DNA from 4 places in the Bacillus sp. PK6-026 genome. Region 1 is predicted to be linked to each of the others. Evidence: predicted binding sites of a transcription regulator. Region 1 holds the regulator's gene; each other region holds the start of a gene.

The links. Region 1 encodes Rex, which represses fermentation and respiration genes when NADH is low (regulators of the CRP and FNR family bind a similar motif). Its sites were predicted from a motif close to TTGTGAAATATTTCACAA; they were not measured.
Region 2: yumC (ferredoxin--NADP reductase 2) is a predicted target of Rex. The motif match lies at 2,094-2,111, and genes of this name have one in related genera.
Region 3: M1D59_RS10620 (nitrate reductase subunit alpha) is a predicted target of Rex. The motif match lies at 2,325-2,342, and genes of this name have one in related genera.
Region 4: M1D59_RS10670 (nitric-oxide reductase large subunit) is a predicted target of Rex. The motif match lies at 2,606-2,623, and genes of this name have one in related genera.

What each region holds. Positions count from the first base shown of each region.
Region 1 is NZ_CP096418.1:640,212-644,424, forward strand. Features, by position in the region: gene M1D59_RS03215 (ABC-F family ATP-binding cassette domain-containing protein) at 1-1,725, opposite strand, end outside; gene moaC (cyclic pyranopterin monophosphate synthase MoaC) at 1,872-2,378, shown strand; gene M1D59_RS03225 (redox-sensing transcriptional repressor Rex) at 2,382-3,026, shown strand; gene M1D59_RS03230 (twin-arginine translocase TatA/TatE family subunit) at 3,065-3,238, shown strand; gene tatC (twin-arginine translocase subunit TatC) at 3,245-4,021, shown strand; gene M1D59_RS03240 (YdiK family protein) at 4,066-4,213, opposite strand, start outside.
Region 2 is NZ_CP096418.1:3,426,192-3,430,404, forward strand. Features, by position in the region: gene M1D59_RS17495 (YuiB family protein) at 69-389, opposite strand; gene M1D59_RS17500 (YuiA family protein) at 464-592, opposite strand; gene M1D59_RS17505 (NAD(P)/FAD-dependent oxidoreductase) at 782-1,999, opposite strand; gene yumC (ferredoxin--NADP reductase 2) at 2,357-3,355, shown strand; gene M1D59_RS17515 (hypothetical protein) at 3,390-3,590, opposite strand; gene M1D59_RS17520 (cold-shock protein) at 3,733-3,957, shown strand; gene M1D59_RS17525 (GNAT family N-acetyltransferase) at 4,062-4,213, opposite strand, start outside.
Region 3 is NZ_CP096418.1:2,047,788-2,052,000, forward strand. Features, by position in the region: gene M1D59_RS10620 (nitrate reductase subunit alpha) at 1-2,260, opposite strand, end outside; gene M1D59_RS10625 (DUF438 domain-containing protein) at 2,433-3,674, opposite strand; gene M1D59_RS10630 (DUF1858 domain-containing protein) at 3,671-3,901, opposite strand; gene M1D59_RS10635 (TIGR04053 family radical SAM/SPASM domain-containing protein) at 4,005-4,213, opposite strand, start outside.
Region 4 is NZ_CP096418.1:2,056,097-2,060,309, reverse strand. Features, by position in the region: gene ric (iron-sulfur cluster repair di-iron protein) at 1-146, shown strand, start outside; gene M1D59_RS10670 (nitric-oxide reductase large subunit) at 191-2,545, opposite strand; gene M1D59_RS10665 (Crp/Fnr family transcriptional regulator) at 2,701-3,369, opposite strand; gene M1D59_RS10660 (DUF2164 domain-containing protein) at 3,413-3,652, opposite strand; gene M1D59_RS10655 (nitrate/nitrite transporter) at 3,873-4,213, shown strand, end outside.

The DNA of each region.
Region 1 (4,213 bases):
CTGGCGTTCTTTTCTTTTCAGCTCTTTTTCTTCTTCATAGCTCTTTTTTGCGCCAGGTTTTTCGGAAGCGTTTTTCTGATGCTCTTCCGTCTGTTTTTCTAGTTCTTTCAGTTCAAGCTGCTGCGCTTTTTTTTCTGTGTAATAATCGTAGTCGCCTAAATATTCTTCTGCTTTGTCGCGGGAAAGCTCCAGTACTTTTGTCGCGATCCGGTTGATAAAATAGCGGTCATGGGACACAAATAATATCGTTCCCGGGTAATCGATCAAAGCGTTCTCCAAGACTTCCTTGCTGTCCAGGTCGAGATGGTTTGTCGGCTCATCAAGAATAAGGAAGTTCGCTTTTTGGAGCATCAGCTTGGCGAGGGCAAGCCTTGCTTTTTCGCCGCCGCTTAACGCGTGTACAGGTTTTAATACGTCTTCTCCCGAAAACAGGAAGTTGCCGAGGCAGGTCCGGATATCCTTTTCATTCATTTCCGGATAATCGTCCCAAAGCTCGTCAAGCACGCGTTTTGACGACGTCAATTCAGCCTGTTCCTGGTCATAGTAGCCGATTGAGACATGGGAGCCTGTCGCGATTGTTCCCGATACCGGCTGCAGCTTTTGAATCAATGCTTTTAAAAGGGTTGACTTGCCGATTCCGTTCGGTCCGACCAGTGCAACGCTTTCCCCGCGGGTGATGTGAAAGTTCAATGAACGGAGAAGCGGGGGCTGCTCCTGATAGCTTACTGTCAAGTCTTCCACCCGCAGTACATCGTTTCCGCTTTGCCTTGTAATTTCAAAGCGGAAAGACGCCGACTTTTCATCTCCGAGCGGTTTGTCCATGATCTCCATCCGTTCAAGCTGCTTTCGTCTGCTCTGCGCCCGTTTCGTCGTCGAAGCTCTAGCCAGATTCCGGTCGACGAACTCCTGCAGCTTGGCGATTTCGTCCTGCTGCTTTTCATAAAGCTTTGTTTCCTTTTCCAGCTGTTCGGCTTTTAATTGGAGATAAGAGCTGTAGTTCCCGGTATATTTTTTGCTTTGGGACCGGCTGATCTCGTAAACTTGGGTAACCACTTTGTCAAGAAAGTACCTGTCATGGGAAACGATTAAAATCGCTCCGCTGTAATTTTGCAAATATTGTTCAAGCCATGTCAGGGTATCGATATCCAAGTGGTTTGTCGGTTCGTCCAAAATGAGGAGGTCGGGTTTTGTCAAAAGCATTTTTCCGAGGGCAAGTCTTGTTTTTTGACCTCCGCTTAAGTCCTGGACGCGGACGGAGTCGTCAAATCCCGCAAAGCCGAGCCCGTGCATGACGGATCTGACCTCTGCCTCATATTGGTAGCCGCCTTTGTCCTTGAACTCCTGCTGAAGCCTGTCATACGTCTTCATCAATGATTCAAGCATGTCCGGTCCGGCCTGCGCCATCTTTTCCTCGATCGCGCGCATTTCTTTTTCCATTTTTTTTAGAAAATCAAATACCGACAGCAATTCCTCTTTGAGCGTCAGCTTGGAATCGAGGCCGGAATGCTGGTCAAGGTAGCCCATCGTCAAATCTTTCGGCTTGATGATGTCCCCCTTTTCATATGAAAGTTTTCCTGCGATAATCTTTAGAAGAGTCGATTTTCCGGCGCCGTTGCGTCCGACGATCGCAATCCGGTCCCGAGATCTGACTTCGAGTTTTATATTCGTTAAAATCGTATCGGCTCCAAACGATTTTGAAAGTTGGTTCACTTGTAAAATCATCATGATCTTTCACCTCTTGTCTGCTATTTTAAGTGTAGCCTATCACTGCGCAGTCAGCAAACAATTAAGTGAAGTCTGGAAGATTTTAGCCAAAGAAAAAGACAGAATGAAAAAAATAGTGTATGATCGTTATAAGGAGAGTTCAGAACATGAATGAGTTTACACATTTTAATGAACAAGGCAGAGCCAAGATGGTTGATATAAGCGAAAAGGAAGCTTCAGTACGCACAGCTGCGGCTGTTTCAAGCGTGTCTATGAATCGAACAGTACATGAAAAAATCAAAAACCGGGAAATCGGAAAGGGCGATGTATTGGCGGTGGCGCAAGTGGCCGGAATCATGGCCGCAAAACAGACATCCGCCATCATCCCGATGTGCCATCCGATCGCTCTGAAAGGAGTCGACATCGCCTTTCGCTGGGAGGAGAAAGAACAGAAGAGCATCCTGCATATTCAATCTAAAGTGAAGACCAAAGGGAGCACAGGTGTGGAAATGGAAGCGTTAACTTCGGCCTCCGTATGTGCGCTGACCGTATATGACATGTGCAAAGCGGCGGATAAGGGAATGGTGATAGGACCGACCTTTCTTCTCGAAAAGACAGGTGGGAAAAACGGTGACTATAAAAGGGAAAAAGCTGATGTAGACATGGAGGATTAGTTTATGAACATGGATCATTCAAAAATTCCGCAAGCGACAGCGAAACGGTTGCCATTATATTATCGTTTTTTAAAAAACCTTCATGCATCCGGAAAACAGCGTGTATCTTCCGCTGAGCTGAGCGATGCCGTCAAAGTCGATTCTGCGACCATCCGCAGGGACTTCTCGTACTTCGGCGCGCTCGGAAAAAAAGGATACGGCTACAATGTCAATTATTTGCTGTCCTTTTTCAGAAAGACGCTTGATCAGGATGAAATGACGAACGTAACGCTCATTGGCGTGGGGAATTTGGGGACAGCCTTTCTCCATTACAATTTTATCAAAAATAATAATACAAAAATCGCCATGGCGTTTGACATCAATGAGGAAAAAATCGGAACCGAGGTCGGCGGTGTTCCCGTCTATGATCTGAATAGACTTGAAGAGCATATGACGGATGATATCCCCGTCGCCATTTTGACGGTACCGGCTCAAGCCGCACAGTCGATTACAGACAGGCTGGTGGCGCTTGGCATTAAAGGCATTCTTAATTTCACGCCGGCCCGCTTGAATGTGCCGGAACACATTCGCATTCATCATATAGATTTGGCGGTTGAACTTCAGTCGCTGGTGTATTTCATGAAACATTATTCAATGCAGGAAAAGTAAAACGGAAAACGAAAAATAAAGGAAAGGGGGCAGGCTTTATGCCAATCGGTCCTGGAAGCTTTATTTTAATTGTCGTGGTGGCGCTTTTGATATTCGGCCCGAAAAAACTTCCCGAGCTGGGAAGAGCGGCGGGAAACACGCTGAGGGAGTTTAAGAATGCGACAAAAGGTTTGGCTGACGACGATTCCGATAAAAAGAAAGAAGATCAGTAGGATAGGATGACATTTATGAAGGAAAGAGAAATGTCGCTGATAGAACATATCACAGAACTACGCAGACGGCTTGTGATCACTTTTTTCTTTTTTGTTTTATTTGTTGTGGCAGGCTTTTTATTGGCAAAGCCGCTGATTATCTATCTGCAGCAGACGGATGAAGCAAAGCTGCTGACGCTCAACGCGTTCAAGCTGACCGATCCTTTATTTGTGTACGTGCAGTTCGCGTTCATCATCGGCGCCGTCTTGACTTCGCCGCTTGTTTTATACCAGCTGTGGGCTTTCATTAGCCCGGGGCTGTATGAAAAGGAACGAAAAGTGACGCTCAGCTATATTCCGATATCGATTATTCTTTTTTTAGGCGGCATTGCCTTTTCTTACTTTATTTTATTTCCGTTTGTCGTGGACTTTATGACGAGAGTCTCAGATGATCTGAATGTCAACCAGGTCATCGGAATACACGAATATTTTCAGTTTCTGCTTCAGTTGACGCTTCCTTTTGGCTTATTGTTTCAGATGCCTGTGGTCATCATGTTTATCACAAGGCTCGGCCTCGTGACGCCGATGTTTTTGGCGAAAATCAGAAAATACGCATATTTTGTGTTGTTCGTCATCGCGGCCCTCATTACACCGCCTGAGCTTTTGTCGCATTTAATGGTCTCAGTGCCATTGCTCATTCTTTATGAAATCAGTATCGTGATTTCAAGAATATCCTACAGGCAGGCGCAAAAAACAATGATTCAAGAGGAAAATCAAGCGTTTTTGAACGACCATACTAAATAAGAGCCATTCTTTTTCAGAATGGCTCTTTTCCTTCACAAAAAAGGCTATTGATCTTTTCGTTTCATCTTGCCGGCCAGGGCGAACATTTTAAAGGAAATGCTGATATTATAGGCTGCGAAAAGCATCAGCAGGATCGTGTAAAAAGACCACATGCTTCCGGGCGAGGTTGCCGCCAGATATGTAAACAGCACA
Region 2 (4,213 bases), 1.6 Mb from region 1:
TGGCGGAAAAATTTTAAGAAAAGTGAAAAAATTAAATTCAAAAAACCCTCTCCCTTGAAGAAGAAGGCTTAAAACATTTGATATCCCCTTTTTCGCAACGCTTTAATCGTAACACCCGACAACAGGGCTCCGGCCATTCCGCTGGCTAAAATGATGATATCGGCAGCTGCCAATGAAGCCACTCTGTCAAAAAGGCCGGAAAATGCCTCTCCCGGCGCCTCTACATAGCGAATCAGCTTTTCTTTATTCACAATGAAAAGGCATACAATTGGATAAATGACAGCCATGATCCATGACATCCTGAGCAGCATATTCAGCAGAAAACCGATGCCGAAAAACAGGACGAAAAATAAGACAACTGAAATGATGACAACTGGTAAACTAATCAAAGCCTCCACCCCCAATTCACCTCTTTTAGTGTACATTGGGGAAGGAACTTGAGTCAATCATTGGAAAGCGGCGATCAGCGGTCTTTTCCCGTTCCCTTGCAGTTGTTGCACGTTTCCGAACCACCGAGCAGAAGCTGAAAATAGCCTTTTCCCGAACAAAATGTACAGGTTGATTCAAGGCGATGGGTTGATGTCGTCTTCATTAGTTACTCACCTTTTTCTTAATTTTCTGATAATATATCATGAACATTGTCAATAATAAAGTCAGAAAATATAACAGATCATTTGATGTAAGCGCTTAAAAGATAAGCTTTCTTCCTTTTTCTTTCGTTTTTGAAGTTTTTAACCCCGAATAAAAAGCCCGCAGCTTCCGCTGCAGGCTTCGATTCCGCTTAGAAAAATTTAAACTTTCCTTTTTTCAGAACAAGTCCCGGCCCGCCGATCAGGAACAGCGAGCGGTTGTCGATAATTTTTTTCATCATGGACGCCGTCGTTCCCGTCATCTTTCTCCCGAATGCGACGCCGATTGCATCATGTTCGCCGAGAGAAGCGACAGAGCCTTTATTATCGAATGAGAACGTTTCCGTTTCTTTGCCGTGAATCAGTGCGGCCAAATTGTTTGCGCACGTTTCGCCCTGCTGCATGGAAATCTGCGCAGTCGGCGGATAAGGCCTTTCGGTTTCTTCATTTATGATCAGCGAGCAGTCTCCGATTACAAATATATCATCATGGCCTTCAACGCGCAGATCAGGTTTTACCTTCACACGGCCGCGCATGTTTTCAAAGCCTGATTCTTCTATGATCGGGTTGCCGCGGACACCTGCGGCCCATACGACAGTGCCTGCTTTGATTTCTTCGGTCTGATCGTCTTTTCCACAGATGATTCCGTCAGGCGTGCATTCTTTCACAGCCGTGCCGATTTTGAATTCAACGCCTTTTCCTTCAAGGTAGTTGACCGCATAATCGACAAGCTCAGGATCAAAGCCCGGGAGAACGGACGGCGCGGCTTCCACGCATATTAAACGAACCTGCTGGCGATCGATATCGTATTCGCGGCACAGCTCAGGAATGCGGTTGCCCAATTCGCCCAAAAATTCAATGCCGGTAAAACCCGCTCCTCCGACAACGATCGTCAGGCGTTCCGGGCGCTTCTCGGCTTCTGTGTTATACGTCGCAAACTGATATTCAATGTGCTCGCGAAGCTGCCGGGACGAGTTGATGTTTGAAATGGAGAAAGCATACTCTTTCAATCCAGAAATTCCGAAAGTTTCAGGGACGGCCCCCAGCGCTACGACAAGATAGTCGTAACTAAGCTCGCCGGTTTCAAGGACGACTTTCTTTCCTTCTTTATCGATTTTCTTTACCGTATCCTGAACGAAATTGACACGGGATGTATTGATGACGTCTTTAATCTGATAGCGGCATCTGTCATGATGAAGTGTACCTGCGCTCGCTTCGTGCATCCAGGTTGTCTCATAATGATAATTGTGCTTGTTGACAAGCGTAACATCCGCTTCATTGACGCCGATTTTTTTAACAAGTCTCGTAACGGTCATTAATCCACCATAACCTGCACCTAATACTACTACTTTTGGCTTATTCAACGGAATCACATCCACCTTTTCTGTATTTTACTGCTAAGCCGGATTAAAAATAGCCTTTGGGTTATCTTCTGCCGGCTTCAGGCTTTTTATGAAAAAAAGTTTGTGAAACCCTTCACTTTAATTTGCCGAACAACGGAATGTTTTTCGGCTGTGCGTCGAAAAATATTCACGAATCTTTAACAAAATGTTCACAACTACATCATAGCCGCTCGCTTTTGCTTTTTCAAGGTTAAATATGCTCGGGCGGCAGACTTTAGATCAGACGGTAATATTTTCCGATCTTAAAAAAACAGACGCGCTCGTATTTATTTTATGTGATATGATATAATTAAGAACAATTTTCATTTAGGGGGCATTATTTTCATGCGTGAAGACTCAAAAGTATATGACATTACAATTATCGGGGGCGGCCCTGTCGGCTTGTTTACCGCATTTTACGGCGGAATGCGGCAAGCGAGCGTCAAAATTATCGAAAGCCTGCCGCAGCTAGGCGGTCAGCTGTCCGCTTTGTATCCCGAAAAATACATATACGATGTAGCCGGGTTCCCTAAAATCCGCGCTCAGGAGCTGGTCGACAATTTAAAAGAGCAAATGGCGAAATTTGATCAGACCGTTTGTCTGGAACAAGCTGTCGAAAGCGTTGAAAAACAAGCAGACGGCATTTTCAAGCTCGTCACCAACAAAGAAATCCACTATTCTAAAACGGTGATTATTACTGCCGGAAACGGAGCATTCCAGCCGAGAAAGCTCGAGCTTGAATCTGCGGCTCAATACGAGAATGCAAACCTTCATTACTTTATAGATGATCTGAATCAATTTGCGGGCAAACGCGTTGCGGTGTTGGGCGGCGGCGACTCCGCCGTCGACTGGGCGCTCATGCTGGAACCGATCGCTAAAGAGGTGTCAATTATTCATCGCCGCGATAAATTCCGCGCACATGAACACAGCGTCGAAAACCTGCACAATTCAAAAGTCAATGTGCTGACACCGTTTGTTCCGACCGAACTGATCGGCGCCGAGCGGATTGAACAGATCGTCATCGAGGAAGTGAAAGGCGAGAGAAAAGAAATCATCGATGTCGACGATGTGATCGTCAACTTCGGCTTTGTTTCATCTCTCGGACCAATCAAAAACTGGGGGCTTGAAATCGAGAAAAATTCGATCGTCGTCAAGTCCACAATGGAAACGAACATCGAGGGATTCTATGCAGCCGGCGACATCTGCACATACGAAGGAAAAGTCAAGCTGATTGCCAGCGGATTTGGAGAAGCACCGACCGCTGTCAACAATGCAAAAGCTTACATGGATCCTAAAGCGCGCGTGCAGCCGCTGCACTCTACAAGCATGTTTGAAAACAAATAAAAATGAAAAGGAGCCTGACACCGGCTCCTTTTCATTATATGATATTCAAATATGAGAAGATCGTTCCCAAAATCAGCACAATCGTTAAGATACCGACCACTCCCGCCGCAGTCAAGACAATCCGGTCCGTAATTTTCTGTGCTTTTGGAAGCGGTTTTTCGCAGCCGCATGCTTCACAGACTTTTGAATCGTAAGGCGTAAGCCCGCCGCAGCTTCTGCAGTTGATTTTTTCCATGGTTGAACCCCTTTTCTTTACTGGGCTTGGACTCTAAATAAACCTGTCCAGTATAGAATAACAAATTGACGAATAGAATGTCTTAAGATTCACAAAATATTCTTAAATGAACTCCAAAAAACCCTTGTTAGGAAGTGACGATATGTCTTACTACAACAATCGCAATCAAGAGCCTTTGCCAAAGGAAGATATCAGTACGTGGGAATGTACCGCTGAGGACTGCAACGGATGGATGAGAAAAAATTTCACGAGCAGCGATCGCCCTCTATGCCCTCTGTGCAACAAGGAAATGGTAAGCGGAAGCCGCTATATCACCTCAATCACCAACAACACGAGCAATCTCAACCGAATCTTTAACCAGAAATAAACACGATTGTTCCGGAAGCCCCGTTGCAAAAACCTTGCTCAGCACTTGAGCGGGGTGGCTGCATTGCTTCCTTCCGGCATTTCCCGAGCGAAGCGGAAAACAGATTATGTTAAATCTTTTACCAAAAGAATCTCATCCCGAATCGGAATGCCGTTATCAGCGGCAAAGGGAATTTCAGGCTTTACTTTTCTTGCTTCTTCAACTGCGTTTACATACAGCTCGGCCATTGTATAGCCTCTCTTTTGATAAAACATAA
Region 3 (4,213 bases), 1.4 Mb from region 1:
CAGGCGCTTTGTCACGCCATGTGATTTCTTCGGGACGGACGCTGTCCTGATCATCGTTCATCAGTCCGTTAGTCGTGCCGAGCAAGTGCTTCAGAAAATATTCATGACCTTTGCCGGAGCTCGAGATTAAGTTGGCTCTCCAGACAAATAGATTTCTCGGGAAGTTCTTTTCATTGTCAGGATCTTCAATTGAAAACTTGAGCTTTTTCTCCTCAAGCTGTCTGGCGATATAGCTTCCGACTTGCTGAGCGTTCTCAGCGCCTGCTTTTTCTGCTTCTTTATACAGATCGATACCGTTTTTCTCAAACGTCGGATACGAAGGAAGCCATCCGAGTCTTGCCGCCAGCACATTGTAATCGGCGTGGTGCTTGTAGCGCGATGTTTTTGCGATAGGGGAAGCAAGCCCGCTGATTTCCTGATCTTCATAGCGCCACTGGTCGGTAGCGAAGTAGAAAAATGATGTTCCGTTTTGCAGTTTGGCAGGGCCTCCCCAGTCTTTGGCCGTCGCGATCGTCTGCCATCCTTCGGCCGGCCGGAGTTTTTCCTGGCCGACATAGTGGGCCCAGCCGCCTCCGTTAACCCCTTGAGCTCCGACGAGAAGCACAAGGTTCAGCACAGCTCTGTAAATGGTGTCTGAATTGAACCAATGGTTAATACCGGCGCCGACAATGATCATTGAACGGCCCTCTGTGTCAATCGCATTTTGCGCGAATTCCCTCGCGATCTTGATCACCATTTCACTTTTAATGCCGGTAATCGGCTCTTGCCAAGCCGGTGTAAACGGTTCAGGATCATCAAATGATGCCGGCGTCTGTCCGTCAATTCCGCGGTTGACGCCATAGTTGGCGAGCGTCAGGTCGAAAACGGTAGAAACAAAAACTTCCTCTCCGTCCAGAATCATTTTTTTGATCGGAAGCGGTCTTTCAAGCACTTTATTGCCGTCATGTGAGAAGTAAGGAATGTTGACCGTGCCGATCATATCTTCGTGTCCAAGCATGGAAAGCCGAGGTGTGATCGGTTTTTCTGAATCCTCATCAACCATGCGCAGATTCCATTTTCCTTGGCCGTCCCAGCGGGAGCCCATCGTGCCCTGCGGAATCGCAAATCCATCTGTGTCTTCATCCCAAACGGCAGGCTTCCACTCATCATGTTCTGTCGCACGCCCGATATCTTTAGCATGGAGGAAGCGGCCTGCTGTGAACGTTCCGTTTTCCTCTTTCAAAGTCACCAAAAACGGGAAATCGGTATATTGTTTTGCATAATCAATAAAACGCTCCGTTTTCTGGTTGACATAAAAGTCTTGGAGAATGACGTGGCCCATCGCCATGGCCAGTGCGCCGTCCGTGCCTTGTCTGATGCTCAGCCAATCATCGGAAAACTTTGAGGACTCGGCAAAGTCCGGGCTGATCGAAATCACTTTTGCCCCTTTATAGCGGGCTTCGGCTAAAAAGTGAGCGTCAGGCGTTCTGGTAAGCGGCACATTAGAACCCCATGTCATGATGTAGCCTGAATTGTACCAGTCGCTGCTTTCCGGAACGTCGGTTTGATCTCCCCAAATTTGCGGTGAAGCAGGAGGGAGGTCGGCATACCAGTCATAGAAGCTCAGCATCGGCCCGCCGATCAGGGACATAAAGCGTGACCCTGCTGCGTGGCTGAGCATCGACATGGCTGGAATCGGCGAGAAGCCGACATTTCGGTCAGAACCGTATTTGGCAATGGTGTACAGAAGGGAAGCCGAAATCAGCTTCAGGACTTCGCTCCATTCGGCGCGGACAAATCCGCCTTTTCCGCGCGCCTGTTTATAGGCCTTTGCTTTTTCAGGGTTTTCGATAATTGATTTCCATGCTTCCAGCGGATTTTTGCTGCTGTTTAGCGCCTCGCGCCACATCTGGATCAGCACACCGCGTACATACGGATATTTCACGCGGAGCGGGCTGTATATATACCAGGAAAAGCTCGCTCCCCTCGGACAGCCGCGCGGTTCAAAGTCCGGCATATCAGGGCCAGTCGAAGGGTAATCGAGTCGCTGCCCTTCCCATGTGACGATTCCGTTTTTGACGTAGATATTCCAGCTGCAGGAGCCTGTACAGTTCACCCCGTGGGTAGAGCGAACCACTTTATCATGCTGCCATCTATTTCTGTATACATCTTCCCAATTCCGGTCTTCATAAGTGGTTTGGCTGTGTTGATTGGAATGGCGTTCAATAGGAGAGAAATAATTTAATCTCCTGAAAATGGGACTCTGTTTCTTTTTTTTCATTGCTGGTTCACTCCTTCTGAGTCAGTGATGCTACCCTCACTATATATGGAGGAGGCGCTGGACCTTGTTAAATTTGTCACATGGTTTCGGGTTTTCACAAATTTGTCACATTTTCAGGAGGGGAGAGGGAGGACAAAAAAACAGCCTGCATGGAAGCGGGCTGTCGAATGGGTCAATCGCTCGTGTTCAAAATTCTCTTTTCCCCGGTAATCTCTTGAATCGGGGCGATGTTCTGGGTGAATTCCAAAGTTCCGATATAGCGGCCGTTTTCATCGCGTACGGCAAAATAGCGGATGAACACGTATTTGTCTTTAAATTTGATCCAAAAGTCTTCAACGTCTTTTTTGCCTGATTTAAAGTCGTCAAGAAGTTTGTTGACGATGTGGACGCTTGCCGGCGGATGGCAGTTTTGGACGGTCCGGCCGATTACGGCTTTTGTCCTTGCGAAAATCCGTTCCTTTCCGTGTGAAAAATAGCGGACCACATCGTTTTCATCGATGAAGGTGATATCGACCGGAAGATGGTTCATCATGTGCTCAAGCTGGGCCACGGACAGAATACCAGTAGGGAGCCTGACATATCCGTCAGCCGCCTCTTCTGTTGTTTTGAGCTGATGGCGTTCAGGCTTCCACACCGTTTCCGGAGCAGTCAGGCAATATCCTATCTCGTCGCTTTCAGCCGCGATTTTCAGCCATTCGTCTTCTGTCAGCGTTCTGAGCGCCATCGGCAAGAGGATATTTTCTTCTTTATAAATCATTTCCGTGCCTTCTTGAATGATAAACGTTAGCTCGCGGATGACTTCATCTTTTTTGTCCGGCGTATACTCTTCCAACAAACGCTTCACTTCTTTGATGCTCTTGCGGATAAAATCATCGACAGCCCACATCACTTGGCTGGGCCCAGTAATTCCGTACTTTTCTAAATAGGGGAAGAGAAGATTTTCTTTTCTGCTGTAATGTTTGTCGACATCGGCGAGCAAGTTTAAGTCTGTGAGCAGCTTGAGAATGTTGTCGCGGTGATCTTCTTTTTCAAAACGTTCCAAATGAAGCTGCATTTTAAAGTTCAAAAGGAGGTCGATTTCTTTATTTTCTTTCATAAAAGTATGAACGGGATGGCCTGGCTGCTTATCGGCGTCAGCTCGGTGAATGTCTTCAATCGATCCTTTAAACACAGCGGCGTGAACGGAACAAAGCTCTTGAATTTCTTCGGGGGTAATGCCTTCTTCCTTCATTAACGCCTGTTCCAGCTGAGCGATTTCTTCAGCATTGACTGAACCGAACGCCTTTTCAAACCGTTTTTTGACGTCGGCAAGCGGTTTTCCTTTATGAAGGTCGATGATGATTTCTTTCAAAAGCTGCTTTTTTTCCTCTGGCAGACCTTGCTGCGTTTCCCGGTTGTTAATCATTTCGCTCATTGTTTTTCTCCTTTCCAAACGGGGTCAAATCCGTGCGCTTTCAATATGTCTAAGACAAGCGGCCATTCGATTTGCATCATTCGCGCGCCTTTCGGAATCGTCATGATACGCCCGGCTGTTTCCAGCATGCCGGGCTTCGTTATGTTTTTAAACCCGGCTTCCTTCATCACGGATTTTAGTTCAGGATGCAATGTGCAAAGTTCGTATACGGAATCGTTCAAATCAATTTTTTTATTATGCAGAGGGATCACATCCTTTGATAGTGATGATCATTCTCATCTATACCGTAATACAAGTATGCTGAAAAAAATGTGACGTACATCACATTTTTCAGCGCAAAGCCTTCGGAATATAAATACAGCTCGGGTCGCTTTCCAGATAATCGCCTGTCAGAGCATAGGCACGTGAGCGCGAACCGCCGCACACATGGCGGAATTCACAGACGCCGCATTTTCCTTTAAATCCGTCCGGATTTCGCAAATCCTTAAAGATCGGTGATTCGCGATAAATCTCAGCCAGCGGCTGTTCGCGGATGTTTC
Region 4 (4,213 bases), 1.4 Mb from region 1:
ATGACTATACCCTTCCTGAAGGGGCATGCACAACATATACACTGACTTACTTAAAGCTTGATGAATTGGAAACAGATCTTTTTCAGCACATTCACCTGGAAAACAATATTTTGTTCCCGCGGCTTGAAGCGGAAGCCAATCAATAAAATAAAAAGACAGAGGATTTCACTTCCTCTGTCTTTTTGTTTATCTATTCATCTGAAGCAATGTCTTTAACTGGAAGCGCTTCTCCTTCCTGATGCGTCGGTTTGCGGAGATGGAATAATGCTCTGATGCTGAATATGACCAAAATCACGATTCCGGCTAAAAAGATCGTATCCGGCACAGCCCTCCAAGTCAGCAGCGTTTGCACCGTATCCTGCTGTAAAAACTCAGGCGCCCTTGAGCTCCAGTACCCGTCTTCAAACGCTTTTTTCAATTGAAGAAAACCGACCGGCAACAAATTGATAAACACCATTCCGAACAAGCCGATGTTCAGCGACCAGCAGGCTATTTTCAGCCATTTATCATTCCACGCTTCTTTTTTGGCGATATTGCGTAGCGTATACAGCCAGACAGCAATGGCAAACATGCCGTACACGCCCATCATCGCCCCGTGCCCGTGGGCAGGTGTCAGGAACTGGCCGTGCTCAAAATAGCTGACAGCAGGCAGATTGATCAAAAAGCCCAATACCCCTGCACCGACCAGATTCCAGATCGCCGTTGAAATCAAGAACCAGAACGTTGCTTTATACGGGAAATGATGGCCTCCGTCTTTCATCATCTTGTATTGTTCATAAGCTTCCAATACAAGCAGGGTAAGAGGAATCACTTCCAGGCATGAGAAGACGGAACCGAGGCCGATCCAAACTTCGGAAGAACCGTTGTAATAGTAATGATGTCCGATCCCGATGACACCGCTCCCCAGCAGGATCGTCAGTTGAAAATAAAGCGTTCTGACGGTCGATTTTTTCGTAACCAGGTTCATTTGCACGAGCAAAAAGCCGATGACCACGACGGCAAAGACTTCAAAAATCCCTTCCACCCAAAGATGGATAATCCACCACCGCCAAAAATCCGACATTGTAATATTTGTGCCGGGATTAAAGAAAAAGGCTGCACCGTAAAACAGCGGAATGGCGATCGAAGAATAAAACAGCAGATGAATCAAACCGCCTTTATCAGATTCCCGCTTGAGGCCGCTCTTAATGCCTCTGAAAACGATAAACAGCCATATCAGCATGCCGAGTGCGAGAATGACCTGCCAGAAGCGGCCGAGTTCAATATATTCCATTCCTTGGTGGCCGAATAAGAACCAGTTGTTTCCTAAAAGGCCTTTCGCTCCGAGCCATTCGCCGGCCATGCTTCCGCCGACAAGGACGATCAGCGCCCAAAACAGAATATCGACAAGCAGCCCCTGCCTTTTCGGCTCGCGGCCTCCGACAAGCGGCGCCGCATAAATGCCCATACCGAGCCATGAAGTCGCAATCCAGAAGATCGCCAGCTGGAGGTGAAATCCCTTAGATATGCTGAATGGCAACATATCCCTGATCCAATCGATCCCAAAAAAGCTGTCCGGCTCAATATAATAGTGGGCAAGCAAAGCTCCGAACATGGCCTGAACAAAAAACAGCAGCGACACAACGGCGAAATATTTTCCGGTTTTAACCTGTGACGCCGTAAGCGGCTGTTTATCCAGATCAAATACCGGAAACGCCCCTTCCTGGTAAGCCTCTTTCATTCCAAGCTTGTAACGGTAAAACACGAATAAAATAATGCCGACAAATAAAATCAGGATGGTGACGCTTGCGCCGCTCCACCAAACGGCGGCAAATGACATCGTGTTTCCGGCATCTTCATCATACGGCCAGTTGTTCGTGTACGTAATGTCGTCGCCAGGCCTTAATGTACTGGAAAGCCATGCCGTCCAGAAGATAAAATCGGAGATCTGCGTGATTTGGTCTTCGCTGTCAACCCACGCTCTGTCGCGTTTAGGCATGTGGCTTTCTTTAATTAAACCGGGCTCAAGCCCCCAGCCGTCTCCTTTTGTAAAGACATTGCGGTAATGATCACGCACTTGCTGCAATCCATAAACCTGCGCATCTGTCAGCTTCAATGTATCTGACGCGCGATTATAACGGTTTTTTCTCATTTCGCGGATGACTTGATTCCGGATGGTGGACTGCTTTTCATCTGAAAGTTGTTTAAAGCGCTTGCCGTATCGTGCCTCCGCCTTAAAATCCTGCATCCCTTCCGTATAGATTTTCAGGGCTTCGGCCGTGTAATCAGGCCCCATGTAAGATCCGTGCCCCAAAATCGTGCCATAATCCATCAGCGCGTATTTTTGAAATACGGCCTGACCGCCTGAAATGGACGATTTGGTCATGAGCACCTCTCCGTTTGGCCCGGACACTTCAACTGGTCTTGGTGCAAGTCCTTTGAAGATCCAATAGCCTCCCAAAAGCAGCACCGAAAAACTAACGATTAAAGTAAAGACGAGAACAGATTTCAAAAAACCGTTTTTCGATGCTTTTTTAACGGGCACCGTCTTTCTTTGAACTTCCATTGCGGTTCACTCCTTTTTTGATTTTGCATGTCCTAAGATACTGGATATGCAGCACACCGGTTGTGAACCAGATCACTTAAATAATGGCGGATTTGTGAACAAAATAAAAACAGGCTTTCCATCTGTTGTTCAATGGAAAGCCTTCATCTTATCCTTCAATTGCAGCCGTTCAGCCAGTCTGTATCATGTATGAAAATTCCGCTCCTGTCAGCTGTCAGCAGATTTTTCTTTTTCATTTCATTTAATGTGCGGTTAATCGTTTCCCTTGACGTTCCGACCATGTTCGCAAAATCCTGATTGGTAATGGGCAAGCTGATGTAGACCCCTTTTTCTTGAGGAATGCCGTGTTCTGCAGCGAGCTTCATTAATACATGCGTCAAGCGGTGCTGGACATCTTTTGAAATAAAACCCTGGATCCGCTCTTGCAAATCGAGAATCTTTTTCCCCATGATTTGCATCACTTTTATTGTCATTTCCGGATATTTCATCAAAAGTTCATTAAAATCAGCGATGCGGATTACGATCAACTCGGTTTCCTGAACGGCTTCGGCTGTTGCCGGGTATGGGGAGCGGTCAAAAAAGCCGACATGGGGAAACATGTCCCCGCTTTGCAGAATCGAAATCACTTGCTCATTGCCGTCTTCATCGATTTTAAAGGCTTTAACAAGACCGGATTTAATGAAGAATACCGCTTCCCTCTCTTCCCCTTCCATAAAAACAAACATTCTCGGCTGATAGGTGCGCTTGACCGCGATTTGCTCGATTTGTTTGAACTCTTCATCATTCAGCCCGCTGAAAATCATAAATTGCTTCAGAAACTCCATTGGTCTTTCAATCCCTTCGGTTTTGCTAAAGGAGAGCGCGTTGTCACAGACGGCGCTCCAGCGCAAAGAGCTCTTCTTCAATCGCCGCTGCCTTCTCTTCCACGACTCTGCGGCTGTCCTTCAGCGCCTGATTATAAAAGTAAGGGCCCAGCTTTTCCTTTACGAATTCAAACATTTGAATCGCCGCGATGTCTCCAACCTCTTCTCCCCTTTCTTCAACATAAAAGCGTTTGATTTCCTCGATGATCGCTTGCTTTTCTTCTTGCGTAAGCTTTATAAACATAAAAGCGGCACTCCTTTTTTTATTTTCATGATAAACGAAAAAGTCCGCAAATGAACCATTTATTTTTTACATCCGTTTACTATCCCTCACTTACCGATATTAAACACGAATCAAACGAATGACCGTGTGACGTAATTCACAATGTTTTTAAAAGACTTTTTGTAAGATAAACATGCTGATTGATTTATTCATTTTTCCCTTTGAAAGGAGCAAAAACGCAATGGTAAATCGTCAAAAAATACAATTACCGCTGCAGTCATTTAGTTTAGTCGCAGGATTTATGGTTTGGGTGTTGATTTCCTCTTTAATGCCCCACATTAAGCAGGACATCGCCCTGACAGACAGTGAGATCTCCCTTGTCACGGCCATTCCGGTCATACTCGGCTCGCTTCTGAGGATTCCGCTGGGATACTACACAAACAGATTCGGTGCGAGAATCACGTTCATGATCAGCTTTGTGCTGCTTCTGTTCCCGATTTTTTGGATCAGCACAGCCGATTCGCTGTTCGACTTGATCCTTGGCGGATTCTTCCTCGGCATCGGCGGAGCGGTCTTTTCCAT